DNA from 4 places in the Salipaludibacillus sp. HK11 genome. Region 4 is predicted to be linked to each of the others. Evidence: riboswitches for the same ligand, from Rfam matches in the RefSeq annotation. Region 4 holds a riboswitch; each other region holds the start of a gene.
What was found. A riboswitch is a leader RNA that binds a small molecule or an ion and turns the genes downstream of it on or off. The one in region 4 is predicted to bind cyclic di-GMP.
Positions count from the first base shown of each region.

Region 1: another riboswitch for cyclic di-GMP. It lies ahead of ACM26V_RS05705 (response regulator transcription factor); the one in region 4 lies ahead of ACM26V_RS21460 (putative bifunctional diguanylate cyclase/phosphodiesterase).
Region 2: another riboswitch for cyclic di-GMP. It lies ahead of ACM26V_RS20785 (anti-repressor SinI family protein); the one in region 4 lies ahead of ACM26V_RS21460 (putative bifunctional diguanylate cyclase/phosphodiesterase).
Region 3: another riboswitch for cyclic di-GMP. It lies ahead of ACM26V_RS16210 (anti-repressor SinI family protein); the one in region 4 lies ahead of ACM26V_RS21460 (putative bifunctional diguanylate cyclase/phosphodiesterase).

Region 1 covers NZ_CP181045.1:1,122,007-1,126,224, forward strand. The annotation lists gene pfkA (6-phosphofructokinase) at 92-1,051, shown strand; gene ACM26V_RS05705 (response regulator transcription factor) at 1,203-1,898, opposite strand; cyclic di-GMP riboswitch class I at 2,011-2,092, opposite strand; gene pssA (CDP-diacylglycerol--serine O-phosphatidyltransferase) at 2,346-3,041, opposite strand; gene ACM26V_RS05715 (ribose-phosphate diphosphokinase) at 3,385-4,218, shown strand, end outside.
Region 2 covers NZ_CP181045.1:4,376,166-4,380,383, forward strand. The annotation lists gene ACM26V_RS20775 (ATP-binding protein) at 1-880, shown strand, start outside; gene ACM26V_RS20780 (response regulator transcription factor) at 885-1,586, shown strand; cyclic di-GMP riboswitch class I at 1,823-1,914, shown strand; gene ACM26V_RS20785 (anti-repressor SinI family protein) at 1,949-2,113, shown strand; gene ACM26V_RS20790 (N-acetylmuramoyl-L-alanine amidase) at 2,490-3,476, shown strand; gene ACM26V_RS20795 (hypothetical protein) at 3,589-4,218, opposite strand, start outside.
Region 3 covers NZ_CP181045.1:3,462,594-3,466,811, forward strand. The annotation lists gene ACM26V_RS16200 (S8 family serine peptidase) at 1-909, opposite strand, end outside; gene ACM26V_RS16205 (Crp/Fnr family transcriptional regulator) at 1,262-1,939, shown strand; gene ACM26V_RS16210 (anti-repressor SinI family protein) at 1,979-2,155, opposite strand; cyclic di-GMP riboswitch class I at 2,189-2,290, opposite strand; gene upp (uracil phosphoribosyltransferase) at 2,573-3,202, opposite strand; gene glyA (serine hydroxymethyltransferase) at 3,474-4,218, opposite strand, start outside.
Region 4 covers NZ_CP181045.1:4,531,640-4,535,857, forward strand. The annotation lists gene ACM26V_RS21450 (SDR family oxidoreductase) at 1-437, shown strand, start outside; gene ACM26V_RS21455 (MATE family efflux transporter) at 685-2,058, shown strand; cyclic di-GMP riboswitch class I at 2,218-2,299, shown strand; gene ACM26V_RS21460 (putative bifunctional diguanylate cyclase/phosphodiesterase) at 2,397-4,218, shown strand, end outside.

The sequences.
Region 1 (4,218 bases), 1.8 Mb from region 4:
TCTATAAAAAAGCTAGATTTTTTTTAAAATACTGTGTAACATAGAATATATGTTGGATGTCAGACATCAAATATATTTGGGGGACTTTAAAATGAAAAAAATTGGCGTATTAACAAGTGGAGGAGATTCTCCAGGTATGAATGCCGCAATACGTGCTGTTGTGCGTTCCGCTATTTATCATAATATTGAAGTGATGGGAGTCAATCGAGGGTTTCAAGGTTTAATTGATGGTGACATGACTCAGATGGAAGCGTCTTCTGTTGGAGATATTATTCATAAAGGTGGAACGATGTTGAAATCGTCTCGTTGTGAAGAGTTCAAAACTTTAGAAGGTAGAAAAATAGCGATGAAGAAATTACAGGAAAATAACATTGATGGACTTGTAGTTATTGGTGGAGATGGCTCATTTCAAGGTGCGAGGGAACTAAGCAATATGGGGATTAAGACGATTGGGATCCCTGGTACGATTGATAACGATTTAGCTTATACAGATTATACAATTGGATTTGATACTGCTGTTAATACAGTTTTGGAAGCGATCTCTAAAATTCGCGATACATCAACCTCTCACGAAAAGGCAACAATTATTGAAGTGATGGGGAGAAATTGCGGGGATCTCGCTCTTCATGCTGGAATAGCTGGTGGAGCGGAAATAATTATAACTCCTGAAAGACCAGTTGACATGGATGAAATAATTAAAAAATTGAACGATGGAAAAAAACGCGGGAAACTTCATCACATTATTTTACTCGCAGAAGGATCAGGCAGTGCTTCAAATTTAAAGAACCAATTAGCAAACGAAGCAGGGGTAGATGCAAGGAAAACAACGTTAGGTTTTATTCAGCGAGGTGGCGATCCATCATCATTCGATAGAATTTTGGGTAGTAAAATGGGGGTGAAATCAGTTGAACTGCTCATTGAAGGAGAAACGAATAAAGTGATAGGAATAAAAGATAATCATTTATTTTATATGAATATTACAGAATCTTTAGAAGTGAACAAAGAATTCGACAATGATTTGTTTCGTTTAACTGAGATACTTTCGATTTAATGACTAAAAAATTACACAGGCCATTGCCCTTCAAGTTGAGACACAAATTGGTAAATCCATAAGTCCAGGGGCAATTCTTACATATGCGAAGTAACAAAAAATAAAGCATGATTTTTATCATCATGCTTTAGTAGTTTTTTAGTAACAAAATTCACCTATAACAGTCTACCCATCCATATCGAATAGTTTTAACTGTAGCATCCGTTCGATCAGATGCTTTCATTTTCTTAAGTAGAGCACTAATGATTGTTGAAACGGTAGATCTGGCAAAATGCATTTTTTCAGCTATTTCTGAATTACTATGCCCATCTAAAAGCAGCTGTAGAACTTGATGATCTCGATCGGATAAATCAATTGAAATTTTATTTTTATTTAATATAAATTGTTTAATAGGTGTAGAGAATGACTTTTTGTGTATCAAATCTTTACTTAATTTTTTGTGCAACCCATGTTCTAAGATTACATCATGTTGTGCTAATCCGTCCATAACAAAGTCAAAATTATCTGTTAGAAAAGGTATCGTTACAATTCCATTAACGGGTAAAAGTAAAAATTTCAATAAGTCTGTGTGGAGTGGGCCATCAACGATGAGAAGATTTATAGACTGTTCATCGCCACATTTGGTCTGTTCTGCAAGAAATTGTTTTGTTTGATCGTCATAACCTTGTATACTATAAAAAGTCAAATTTCTTAAATCATTTTTAGCGGGAACTTTAGTTTTGGACTCGTAGATTTCAATAAGGTCGCTCATTTCTTTCTTAACCGAATCTGAAATTAAGTTCATTGGATCGTTAAATACAAGAGAATTTCGATCTTCTTCTAGGACCTTTACATTCATTTGTAACATGAGTGAACCTCCTTGTGTATAGTTTTTTCACTATAGTGAACTATACAAAGTCAGCAAACTGCCTCAATAAAGGAGCGAAAAAAAACACCCCTGTAACAGGATGTTCTCCTGAAACGGCAACTGGCTGGCGTAGCATTGCTTTAGCCCCTATAGTTTTGCGTCACTGTGTTTCCACAGTTTTGCCACTTACGTTTCAATTGTCAATTTAGTGCAAATACGATACCTAAGAACTACTACTATTAAATTTTACAACAATTATCTACAAATTTCAACAGAATTCTTATTTTATTGTAAAAGAGAGGGAATTTCCTATACGTTATGTTACTTTTAATACCCCTTAGTCAATAAAATAAACAAATTTTTATCAATAATACAGGACTTTTAAAGATAATCAACTTTCATATAAAAAAGACCACTGATTAATAGTAATCAGTGGTCTTTTTAGTATTACTTTGAATTCAATCTTTTTTTCTTCAATATAAAATGAATGAGCATAAATGCTAAATAAAGTAATATAGCAAAAATAATCCAATTTGAATATTCAATAGAAGCGTTGAAACCTGTTACTATAAGCATTGAAGCTAGCAATGCAGTTATAATAGTTCCATACTTTGGAATTGGCACTTCTTTTAAACTAGGGATTTTCAATTTACTGACCATCAAAACACATAACAATGTATAAATGACAGAAATAGCTGCTTGGGGAACGATAAAATTAAAGATTGTTAATAGTGCAATAATACCACCTGCTGCAGTTATTGGCACTCCTGTAAAAAAACCTTTTGAAGATGTTGTTTCTTCATCTATATTGAATCTTGCAAGCCTAATCGCACCGAAAAAAGGGAACATACCCGCAATCATAAGACCTATCATTCCCATATTGGAAAAGGTAGTACCAAACATTAAAATAGCAGGAGCTATTCCGAAAGTAACAATATCCGCTAAAGAGTCTAATTCTTTACCAAAAGCGGTTTCTACATCAAGTTTTCTTGCCATCCAACCATCCATACTATCTAACATCATTCCGATTAAGATGAAAATCGCTGCGTTTTGGAAATCACTCATGAATGCTGATCCAATAGATAAAAAACCGAAAATTAAATTTGACATCGTTATGCCATTAGGTATGTTTCTTCTTAACAAATGATCACGTCCAATCGAATCCTTTAATATCATAAACTGAATATTTTAAAAAGTATTTTATAGAATATAAACACATCCATTAAATTATACCTTTTTACCACTATTTATACAATTATCTAGTATAGATAATAGGAAGATCTAAAGCTTTAATTTTGCCTCAACATTAAACTTGCACTATTGTTATATTAGGAATTTATCGATTTTTGCTGACTAAAACTTAGCCATCGAATAAAATAGTGTTAAGAGGACAATAAATAATAAAAGGCTTTTATACGATTTACATCAACAGATGATAAATATTGTGATAGAATAGTTCAAAGATGATGAATTATGGAGGGGAAACATGAGCAATAATAGAGATTTATCAAAGATGAAATTATTTACACTGAATTCCAATCCACCTCTCGCTGAGGAAATTGCAGAGCATATGCAAGTTGAGTTAGGTAAATGTTCAATTAAACGTTTTGCAGATGGAGAAGTTCAGATGAATATTGAAGAGACGATAAGAGGTTTTGATACATATCTAATCCAATCAACAGCAGAACCAGGTAATGAATACTTAATGGAATTACTTATTATGATTGATGCTTTAAAGAGAGCATCAGCGCAGACTATTAATATTGTAATCCCTTACTATGGTTATTCAAGGCAAGATAGAAAAGCTCGATCAAGAGAGCCTATCACAGCAAAATTAATTGCTAATTTGCTGGAAGCCGCTGGTGCGACTAGGGTTATTTCGGTTGATTTACATGCTCCTCAAGTTCAAGGGTTTTTCAATATTCCCGTCGATCAGTTAAATGTTAATTCAATTATTGCGAATTATTTTCTTGAGAAAAAACTACAGGACATAGTTGTTGTTGCACCTGAAAATGCTGGAACGTCAAGAGCAAGAGCGCTAGCAAATAAACTTGATTGCCCAATTGCGTTTTTGGATAAGCAAAGAAGTGATGCTCCGGACGCAGTTCTTGGTATTAATGTTATTGGAGATATTGAAGGTAAGACAGCAATTATCATTGATGATATGATTGATACAGCAAGAACAGTAACATCTGGAGCACTTGCTTTGATGCAAAATGGTGCGAATGAAGTTTATGCGTGTTGTACTCATGGTGTTCTGTCCGAACCAGCTGTTGCACGAATTCGTCATTCGCAGCTAAAAGAAGTTGTAATTACAAAC
Region 2 (4,218 bases), 160 kb from region 4:
GTTAAAAAATATAAATATCAAATTAAAAAACTTAAATAATGATCTAGAAGATAAAGTGGATGCGAGAACGAAAGAATTAGCAGAGAGAAATGAGCAATTAATCGAATCAAATCAAGAATTAATTGACATGGAAAAAGGTAGAGTTCATTTACTATCGAATATTTCTCATGAATTAGGAACGCCTATCACGTTTTTACAAGGCTACGTGCAAACGGTTAAGGAAGGATACATTGATGCTGGCAACTTGAAATACTTAAATATTGTAGAAAATAAGGTGAAATTATTAGATCGTCTTATTAATGATTTGTTTGACCTTGTAAAGTTTGAATCTGGAAAAATGAGATTAAATATTGAAAATATTGAACTTGAACCATGGCTATTAGATGTGTATAACAGATTTGAATTAGAAGTGAATCAAAGTAATATAAATCTTATAAAAACGAATGTAAACTATCTACATAGAGTGGATACAACTATTCTCCTTATTGATATTGAGAGAATGGATCAGGTTTTTTCTAATTTGATCTCTAATGCGATCAAACACACTTCCTCTGGTGGAGTGATCACGATTTCAGCGGAGGTATCAAAAAATAAGCGAAACAATAAAACGTTTGAGTTTGATGGTATGGTAGTTATTGAGGTAAAGGATAACGGAATTGGCATCGATCAATCGACATTGCCCCACATATTTGAACGATTTTATAAAGGGAGCAATTATTCTGGTGATAGTGGGACAGGGTTAGGTTTAGCGATAACGAAAGAAATTATTGAATATCATAAAGGCGAAATATGGGTTGAAAGTTCAGCGGAAACAGGGACTTCTTTTTTTGTCTCGTTGCCAGTTGTTTTCAAAGATTCAGTGAAAAACGAAGGGGTGTGAGTAAGTGAATCCAGAGAAAATATTAATTGTAGAAGACGATGATGACATTCGTGAATTGACTTCATTATATTTACAAAAAAAAGGATATCTCGTTTTTACAGCTGAGAATGGGATAAATGCCTTAAATATAATCCCAGAACAACAACCAGAATTAGTATTATTGGACATTCTTTTACCTGGAATGGAAGGGTTTGAAGTTTGTGAGAAAATTAGATTAATAACAAATGTTCCGATTATTTTCATGAGTTGTAAGAGATCTTCGACTGATAAAGTGAAAGGCCTCAATGCAGGCGGAGATGATTATATTACGAAACCGTTTGACCTTGCTGAATTAGAGGCCCGCATAAAGGCAAATTTACGTCGAAATGGGTTACAGTCTTTCGGTGAGGTGAAGAGTACCCGAGTCTTACAATCGGGCGAAATATCTGTAAATTTAAATAGCTTTGAAGTGTTTGTTAATAATAAACTCGTTTCATTGTATGCAAAGGAACTCCAATTGCTCTTGCTATTTCTAAAGAACCCTAACCAAGTGTTTAGTTCAGAACAGATTTATAATCAAATTTGGGGTATTGACCAATTTGGAGATTTGAAAACAGTCTCCGTCCACATTCGTAATTTGCGAAAGAAAATTGAGAAAGATCCAGCTCATCCGTCTCATATTAAGACGGTGCGTGGGTTTGGTTATAAGTTTCAAGATGTTAACTAGCATTGTAGGTGGCTATTCTATGGTTAGTATATTTTTAATACTAATTTAAAAAAAGAATCATTTTTTTCCCTTTATTTAACTTAGATTTAACCTTTGCCCTGTATATTAAAATTTAGACAGGTTGACAGGTGAAGGAATTCTAGGGATGGAAGAGTACACTTGAATAAGATAGAAAATTTAAACATATCAATGGTAACTTCGTCGATTAGCACATTGTCTTTGATTAAAATCTTCCTACTAGTAAAAGGCAAACCTGCTTAAAAGCAGTGGCGCAAAGCTATGGGTCTAACGGTCTGAAAAAAAGGCCTATGATCGCCAGGCTGCCTATTAGGTACTTGTGGGAAAGGAGGTCTAGGGAAGCAATGGAAAATACATTTGGCTCAACCTTAGACAAAGAATGGGTAAAATTGATGGAAGAGGCTCGGGAGATAGGGATGACTCCAGAGGATGTTCTACAATTTTTTAATCACAGAAAAAGTGAAAAAAGTTTTATTGTTTTGAATGACCAAAAAGGGAATGTGTCATAATTTATTATTGGTACTGTATTTTTTTAGGTTTGCATTTTTTCCATGAATGAACGTCAATTAAATAAATGTAAATCATGTATGCTACTGGTCCAAATGGATCAGTATTTTTTTTACTTTAAGAATGTTTAACTTAGCTAAAGGATTAAAACCAAAAAAACTAATTTATTGAGGATTTATCTTAAGCAGGTTGCTGAATAACTCAAAAATTGGCAAGCAGATGATGATTTTTAACAAATATCCTTCACTTGTCCAAACGTTTCGAGCTAACAACGCATTATATAGTGGATAAGGGGAGGTTTTTTCTAGGGAGTACAAGTAAATAGGGGACTAGTCGAACTTACTCAATTGCTTTCTGCAAATAAAGGAGGAGAAGTTTATGGTTAAGATTTTTATAGATCCTGGTCATGGTGGAGATGATCCAGGAGCAATAGGGAATGGGTTGAGAGAGAAAGATCTTGTGTTGGATATATCTAGACGGATTAGACGACAGTTAAATCGATTTAACGATGTGGAAGTGAGGATGAGTCGAGAAGATGATCGATTTATTTCACTATCAAATCGAGCTACTTTGGCGAATTCCTGGGGAGCAGATTATTTTATTTCTGTTCATGTGAATGCTGCTGGTGGAACTGGATTTGAATCGTATATTTGGAATGGAAATGTCAAGTCACAAACGCGATCGAATCAATCAATTATGCATTCGGAGATTATTGCCCAAATAGGGGTGAGAGATCGAGGTAGAAAAAGCGCCAATTTTGCGGTGCTCCGTCGTACAAACATGCCTGCAATTTTAACAGAAAATCTATTTATTGATAATGCTGCTGAAGCTGCGAAGCTTAAAGACAGCGATTTTTTGGAAGCGATAGCCAAAGGACATACCAATGGGCTTGTTTCGATTTATAATCTAAAAGGGAATGGAACTGAAAGTGGGACGGATGAGACAAACGGATCAGATGAAGAAGGTTCTCCACCATCAGGGGAAATCAGTCAGATTCAATCAACGTTAAATGATAGATATGCCCTTTCGATTGCCGTTGATAATATTTACGGACCTGAAACACAAGGAACTTTGTTAAAAGGGTTACAAACGGAATTAAACAAACAATTTAATCGGAGGCTTGTCGTAGATGGAATTTGGGGCCCAAATACGAGAGGTGCAGTTGTTAATGTAAGGAGAGGAGCAAGAGGAAATATTACCTGGGTTCTACAGGCTACACTCTTAGGTAAAGGATTCTCTCCAGGTTCAATTGATGGAATATTCGGCCCGAAAACCGAGAGTGCGGTAAGGAGATTTCAACGAGCGCAAGGAATTAAGATCGATGGAATTGCTGGGCAAGAAACTTTTACAGCTTTATTTAGCTGATAAAGAGACACTTTTTATTTAAAAGGCATTTTCTCCTCAATACAGGAGAGAATGTCTTTTAAGGTTGAACAAAAAAATATAAATTATCCACTAGTGCTTCTGTGACTTTATATTACCATTGAAAAAAGTATTTCAATGACATCGTCACTACTGTATAGGAGACGACGCCGAATGCAAAAGTTGGATAGTGTGCTTCTTGGTCAGGAGGTAGCTCATATTTTAAAACATTTAAGATCATTGCCCCTGAAATGAATGCAAAAATAATTGCTTGGACCAACGCAGGCAATGTAACCTTCATTCCAATGTACCAGCCAGCCAAAATTCCACAAACAAGAACATACCTCCCAATTTTATTATAAAGATCCCCGTATTCGATCCATAAATCATGGGCAATTGCAATAAAATGAAGACCAACCGCAAGTCCATAAAAAACAGCTTGTATCCCCGCAACTTTATGAGAAAGGACCGTGTAAGAAACAAGCATATTATAAATCGTAAAAAAACTGATCTGCATCCAAAATAATGACCTAGCTTTTTCGTAGTTCAGATTTTGTTTTTTCCTCACAATTTTTTGAATACCGTAGAAAAGGAGAAGGCCTAACAAACCAACAAAATATAATTCCGACTCCATCGTTAAAGTATTTGTATAACTTTTAGCAATATCCTGTTCTTTATGTAATGTAGGGAGCACATAAACAAAGACATAAGAAACAGCAAGTCCTCCTGAAAAAGAGAACCATCG
Region 3 (4,218 bases), 1.1 Mb from region 4:
TTTGCTCGTTGGCCAATCGGGTCCATTGACTGTGTTGCCGAGTGATAAGTTTATGACGTCAACTTCATCTTCGACGGCTTTCTCGATTGCTTCGATGACTTGTTCGGTTGTGCCCATTCCGTTAGGTCCGAGCGCGCGATAGGCATGAATTTCTGATTCGGGTGCAACGCCTTTTAGTTTTCCGTTAGCTGATATGATTCCGGCGACGTGAGTGCCATGGATGGTCGGGACCCCTTGTTCTTTCTTTGTTTCCATCGGGTCGTCGTCTTGATCGATGACATCAAAGCCTCCGTGATAATTATCTTTTAAATCGGGGTGGGCATAATCAACGCCGGTATCAATGACGGCAACTTTTACACCTTTACCTGTCAAGTTGTCGTCTCCCCTAGTAAATAGGCTGTTCGTGTTCCCTGAAGTTCCGCCGATAAATGGAATGCTTTCATCAACGTAGGGCTGATAGAATGCGACTTTATCGATGCTTGCGACTTCGTCTAGTGCTGCGACTTTGTTGGCTTGTTCTTCGGAAAGTTGTATCGAAAATCCGTTAAAAATGTGCTTGAACATCTTTCTTCGTTCTGCACCTTCTATCGTTTGTTCTACTTTTTTTGCTAGTTTTTTTGGATTGTTTTTTGCTTCAATAATATAAATTGCTGGTTGATCATTTGTCGTACTGATCGGCAGGACGCCATCGTGAATTTCGGGCCGATCGGGAAAGGTGATCGTCTCTTGTTCGTCGTTGTTATTGTTACTGTTGTTGATTTCAATTGATCTCGGATGCTCGAGTCGATCATAGGTGTCATTTTGTGCGCTGCCTATAAGCGGAAATAGTACCGCGGTGAGGCAAAGAATGATTAGCGCTATGAGACTAATTTGTTTATATAGAGAGCGAAGGTTAAAACGTTTGTTCAATATTAAATCCCCTTTCGTCACTTTTCCTGCCCCTCTATCTTTTACTATTTATTGCTCTTTTATCCATTGAAATGAGATTGTAACTGGTTAAGGTGGTGAGTTTTGTTGCGAGGAGTTGCAGAGTGAGTCTTAGGGTGCGGTTGCTGGTTCACAGGAATGTCTGGGGAAACCTTCTTTTAAGGGATTCGAGCGATATCATATCCTGTTAAACTCAACAAGCTCACACTGCTTTTTACAACCATAAAAAGAGGCACCTCTTGAATTTTCCAAATAATATTGGGGAATCGTCTAGGAAATATGGTAAAATAATACTCTGCATTGGGTATTTTGATTTTTTTGAGGAGTTGTGGTTATGGACAAATTAAATCTATTATCTCATTTTAACTTGTTAAGGGAGTTACCTGAAAAAGAACTGATTATGCTAGGAGAGATGAGTAAGGAGATGATTCATCCAAAAAGAACAATTGTCGCCTCTCCGAATACACCAACAAACACTGTTTATCTTCTCAAAAAAGGACAAGTCCGTTTGTACCGAGTAAATCAAGCTGGCAAACAATTTACGCTCGATATTTTCACTGATGGCAATATGTTTGGCTCTATCGGTAAATCATCTCCCGATAGTGATTTCTATTATGTAGAAACGATAGGAGAATGTCATGTTTGTTGCATAAGCAATGAGCAGTTCACCCTCTTTTTAACTAGAAATCCGTCAGTCGCCTTGAAACTACTCGATATCTTAACTGTTCGCTTACAAAATACGTACCAATTAAGTGAAAAAATTGCCTTGGACCCAGTCGAAGATAGATTGCTTTTCATCCTTAACAAATTAACTCATTCGCTAGCTACTTCTGATGACTCTTGGCTGACTGCTTCAGTAAAATTAACTCAAGCTGATTTGGCAACAATGGTTGGCTCATCAAGAGAAACGATTAGTCTAATAGTTAAAAATCTTGAAGAAAACAATGTTATTAGGCGTAAAAATGGTTTTTATCAATTAAACATGAATGAGAAAGTTGCTGATTATCGATAACAAAGTCTTATCATTTTCTTCATTAGCTCATCTGCTTAATTAAGCAGATGAGCTCTTTTGTCGCTTCGTCTGTTCTACAATGCTTCGAGAAAATGCACTTCTTCGATCTTGAAGGAAATTTCTAACTTCCTCTGCCGTCATCCCTTGATTTTTTGCTTTGATCATCAAACTCTGCCACTCTTTGTCCAAATCTGCGTTAATACTTTTTCTAACCATCACCACGCCCCCTTTCCTATAATTCTTTTAAACTAAGGAGGCCTGGCAATCATTGGTGCAAGCTACTCGACTTGGTGCACCTTTAGACCCAAAGCTTTGCGTCTCTGCCTTTCGACAGGTTTGCCTTTTACTAGTAAAAGAAAAATGATTGTGTGCTTTAAATCAAGGATTTCTTATTGACAGATAATCAATCTTTCATTTTATTTTACACAATTTAACTATCAAAAGATGTTAGCTAACTTACATTTTTTGAAATATATGAAAAATCTCAACAATGCGGCAGACATTCCATTTGTACCAACACCACATTCCACTAATTTCTGAATACGCTAAGCTTCAGTCTAACCAAAGAAAGAGAAAAAGCGTCTGCTTTTCCTCTAAGATAACCTATGCTATTAAACGTGATAAGTTCGCCAATTACTTCGTTCCGAACAAGCGGTCTCCAGCGTCACCTAGGCCTGGTACTATGTAGCCGTGGTCGTTTAACTTCTCGTCCAACGCCGCAAGATAAATATCCACATCAGGATGAGCTTTCTCCATCGCTTCAACGCCCTCAGGTGCCGCGACGAGACACATCAATTTAATGTTTTTCCCACCACGCTTTTTCACGACATTGATTGCCTCAATTGCTGAACCACCAGTTGCAAGCATCGGATCAACAACAATCAATTCACGTTCCTCAATATCCTTTGGAAGCTTCACATAATATTCCACCGGCATCAACGTTTCAGGATCGCGGTACAAACCAACATGTCCCACTTTAGCTGCAGGAATTAACCCCATGATGCCATCAACCATACCTAGCCCTGCACGAAGAATCGGAATAATTCCTAATTTTTTACCAGCAATCGTCTGGCAATTCGCCATTGCTACCGGCGTTTCCACCTCAACATTACGAAGCGGAAGCTCTCTCGTGATTTCAAAAGCCATCAACCCAGCAATCTCATTTGTTAATTCGCGAAACTCTTTTGTACCAGTCTCTTTCTTGCGAATATACGTTAACTTATGTTGAATGAGAGGATGATCGAACACATACACTTTACCCATTAAAACCCGCTCCTTTATAGATAGAATCCATTTATTTTTACTAGAAAAACTTGGCTTCTCGCCAAATCCTTCATGGCGAAAGCCTTAGTTTATCTTATACTTTAATCCTTTAACAAAGTTAAACATTCTTAAAGTACAAAAAGATTCATTAATCACTTACACGCTCCTAAGAAATTCTACACAAAACAACAGTTATATTCAAGAGTCAACTTAGAATCCCATCAACAAAAAAGAGCACCTGCCAAAAAACCGACAGCTGCTCATCAATTATTTATTCATCTGCGTAAAGCGGGAAGCGTCCCGTTAACTCAAGAACCGCATCCTTCGCATTATTCAACACATTCTCATCTTCCACATTCTTCAACACAAGGCCAATAATCTTACCGACCTTCTGCAATTCGCTCTCCTTAAAACCACGAGATGTCACAGCAGCCGTACCAATGCGCAAACCACTCGTAACAAAAGGACTTTCTGGGTCAAACGGGATCGTATTTTTGTTCGCAGTAATCCCCACTTTGTCCAACGCTTCCTCGGCGATTTTTCCTGTCAAAGATAATCCTCTCAAATCAAGTAATACTAAATGATTATCCGTTCCTCCAGAGACGAGATCGACGCCTTCCTCTTTCAGAGAGGCGGCAAGTGCTGCGGCATTCATTTTGACTTGCGCAGAATACTTTTTGAAATCGTCTTGTAGTGCTTCACCAAGTGCGACCGCTTTTGAAGCGATCACGTGCATAAGCGGTCCACCTTGAAGGCCTGGGAACATCGCTTTGTCAATTTTCTTTCCATATTCTTCTTTACAAAGAATCATCCCACCACGTGGTCCACGGAGGGTTTTGTGCGTTGTTGTCGTCACAAAATCAGAAAAAGGAACCGGATTTTGATGATCACCTGTTGCAACTAATCCAGCAATGTGAGCCATATCAACCATTAAGTATGCATCAACCTCATCGGCTATTTCACGGAATTTAGCAAAATCAATTTCACGCGGATAGGCACTTGCTCCAGCGACGATC
Region 4 (4,218 bases):
TTGCAGCAGGTTCTGGGCCCCATACAGGCGCTGACAAAACCGTTCTCATTGATTTGTGGGGAGCGATGAAAACAGTGGATGAAGCTAAGAAGCAAGGTGTAAAGCGCTTTGTCATGGTGAGTGCCATCAACGTAGATGATCCGGAAAGTGCTCCAGAAAAAATGCGTCATTATGTTGTAGCAAAAAAACTTGCAGATGATCACCTTAAGGCTAGTGGGCTAGATTATACGATAGTAAGGCCTGGTGGACTTACGAACGATGAACCAACTGGAAGAATACTACTTGAAGAGAAAATCGGTCATCGGAATACGACAATTACTCGTGCTGATGTTGGCCATGTTGTAGTAGAAACATTAGACAAGAAAAATACGTATGGCAAAATTTTTGAAATATTAAATGGTGATGTCTCTATTGACGAAGCTATTGAGAAGGTATAATGAAATTACTGAAGCTACAATTTCAGTTTTGGAATTGTAGCTTTTTGAATTTGTTTTAATTTAGAAGGAGTAGAAATAAAAAAAGTCATCTCATAGGGGGAAATCTATGCGATGACTTTTTTGTTGTTTTTGAAATGAAAAGATAAGGATTTATTCAACTTTTTTTGATAGAATAGGATGATGTATATTTTCAGCAGTCTTGTCTGAATATGGTTAAAAATTTAACGATGAAATTATAGGTGAAAAAATGGAACATGTAGAGACAAGCAGAGAAAAAGTACTTCTATTCTCAAGAATATTATGGCCGATTATGGTGACACAAGTTAGTTTTTTTGCAATGAATTTAGTAGATACAATGATGTCTGGCCGGGTAGGTACGGATGATTTAGCTGGCGTTGCGATTGGTTCTAGTTTATGGTTACCGGTGTTCACTGGAATTAACGGTATATTATTAGCTGTAACTACAATTGTAGCGCAGCTAGTGGGAAGTGGTCGAAAAGATAAAATTTCCGAATCGGTGACACAAGCGATATATTTATCAATTGTTCTTGCTCTTATCGTTGTCGTTGGTGGAGTATTTTTACTTGAACCAATTTTATCGATCATGAATTTAACCGATGCTGTAACCCATATTTCTTTGCACTATTTAGTCGGCTTATCAATAGGTATCATTCCGTTATTTTTGGCGAATGTACTTCGCAATTTCTTTGATGGACAAGGGTTCACACGAATAACAATGATTATTACAGTATCAGCAGTTCCTTTTAATGTTTTGTTAAACTATGGCTTTATATTTGGTAACTTTGGATTACCAACATTGGGCGGTATTGGTGCTGGTTATGCAACTGCACTGACGTATTGGATCATTCTGTTTTTTAGTGTATGGATGACATTTAAAGTACCGGTGATTAGACATTACCAAATTCTTGTAAAATGGGTGAAACCATCTTGGAAAACATGGAAAGAGCAGCTTTCGATTGGAATTCCGATAGGTCTATCTATTTTCTTTGAGGCGAGCATCTTTTCAGTTGTAACACTATTGATGGGAGTTATGTTTACTACGGTAACCATTGCTGCGCATCAGATTGCATTAAGTTTTACTTCGCTTATTTTCATGATTCCATTAAGTATTTCGATGGCCTTAACAATTGTTGTAGGTTTTTCTGTGGGAGGGGGAAAGATTCGGGCTGCCAAACAATATGGACGTCTTGGCGTCTGGGGTGGAATTGGCATCTTAGCAGTCGGAGCAGTTTTTCTCTTCTTTTTCAGAGAACAAATTGCGTATCTTTATACAAATGATAGTGAAGTTGTGTTGATGGCAGGACAATTCTTTATTATTGCGATTGTCTATCAACTTTCTGATGCGGCGCAATCAGGATTACAAGGTGTGTTAAGAGGTTATAAAGATGTCAAAGTACCATTTATTACTGCTTTTATCTCTTATTGGATTATTGGGATTCCGGCGGGATATTATTTTTCAGCTTATACAGAACTAGGTCCATTCGGATTATGGGTTGGAATAACGTTAGGTTTAACTTGTGCTGCAATTGGTTTCTATGTTCGACTACAAATTGTTCAACGTCGCGTGGAAATAGGACTAAGTGAGGATAGATTGAAGTAATATAAAATTAAGTAGTAGGGTTTTGTCAACATGGACTTCACAATTTTTGGGTCTTATAGACTATAACTTGATAAATATTTTAGAAAAAAGTACTAGTGATGTTGTTTTTTGTGTTATAATATAACTATAAAATGTAAAGTTAATAAATGTATAGGTGTATTCCGTTAAGAGCAAACTTGTTGAAAAACAAGGACGCAAAGCTACAGGCCTAAGGATGAACTATGGCGGCTGGGTTACCAGGAATAACTAGTTGTTTAAAGGTTATTTCCATGGGGGGGAATAGCCTTTTTATGTATCTTATAGAGAAATTCTGTCTTTATAATATTTGCTATTTTAAAATGTCAATTTTTCAAAAATGTTTGATAGAATGTGAGGTGTGGATCATAGCTAAATGGCGAACGTTATTGTTCCTTATCGGAAGTGTTTTGTTTTTTTATAGCTGGTTTTATATTTTTAGAGAAAATGAATGGATGAGAGTATTCGGTGCAAGCGTTTTTCCAGTTTTGTGGGGATCTTTGAGTTTTTTTTGGATTTTTAAAGCTTACCGGACAATCACAGGGAAGCAGAAGTATTTTTGGTTATTATTAAGTATTGGTATTCTATTTTATATTTTTGCTGATGCATTCTGGTTTTTATACTTTATCTTGGAAGGGGAGACTCATTTCCCTGGCAGTACCTATCTATTCTGGCTCTTAGCTTATATCTTTTTTTTGACGGCATTAACATATAAAGTAAAATTAATAAGTATTTACATTAAAAATAACCATTATCTTTTCAACATTATTATTTTTATGATTTCAGCAGCAGCGATAAGTGTACATTATTTAATGGAACCTATCATACTCCATTCAGAATTTTCCTTTTATTATACAATAATAAATTTAGCCTATCCTATAACGTCACTCAGCATTTTATTCGTTATTACTTGCTTGTATTATTTTTCTCAATTCAGTAACGAAAAACGAATTATGTTATTTATTGTCGTTGGTTTCTTCTTACAAGTGATTTCTGACACGAGTTATGCTTACTTTGAATTAATTGGACAGGTTCACGCACCAGGAAACTATATTGATCCAATATGGTTAACGGCTTTAATACTGATTGGTTTATCTGGCAAGTTTGCCCAAGGAAATCAACGCAAACCAAAGTGGGAAATTAGAAATATCTTCAATGGGCAGGAGGCAGTATTCCCTTATTTAAGTAGTATTATTTTAATTGTTTTAGTAACTCATAGTTATAATTGGGATTTAAATGCGCTAAGTATTGGTTTAATTGTTATCTTCGTATTGATACTTGTGCGCCATTACGTGATAATTCGAAAAAATGAATACTTAGTAAATGAATACAGAGAATTGGCCTATCATGATTCGCTAACGGGATTAAACAATCGTACTAGCTTTCAGAACGATTTAGAACAAATAGTCAATCAAGCTGCTGAAAACAATAAAAATTTAGCGTTACTCTTAATAGATTTAGATCGCTTTAAAATTGTAAATGATACGCTGGGTCATCATATTGGAGACAATATACTAAAAGAGGCATCGGAACGATTGAGTAGTGTATTAGGAACAGATGAAAGTTTATATAGGTTAGGAGGAGACGAGTTTGTTCTAATCCTATCCAATTCTACTAAAAAAAGATGCATTGAATTATCGAAATCGATAAAAAAAGCATTTGTAAAGCCATTTTTTGTAGAGAGGAACGAAATAACAATAACCCCCAGTATCGGAATCTGTTCCTACCCGGAGCATGGTACGAACAGTGAGACATTACTTAAAAATGCGGATGCCGCAATGTATTTAGCAAAGGGGAGAGGCGGGAATGGATTTCACTTTTTCTCTTCAGGTTTACATGATCAATTGGCGCGCAAAATGTTAATAGAGACGGAATTGAGACATGCGATTGACAGAAAGCAATTCACTCTTTACTATCAACCGAAGATAGAATTACAATCGGAAAAACTAGTAGGAATGGAAGCTTTATTACGATGGGATCACCCAGAGTTGGGGCGTATTTCACCTGTTGAATTTATCTCGGTAGCAGAAGAGACAGGTCAAATTATAGCAATTGGTGAATGGGTTATTAGAGTGGCCTGTAAACAAAACAAGGCATGGCAAGAAATTGGATATCCATCATTGTGCGTTTCAGTTAATGTATCTG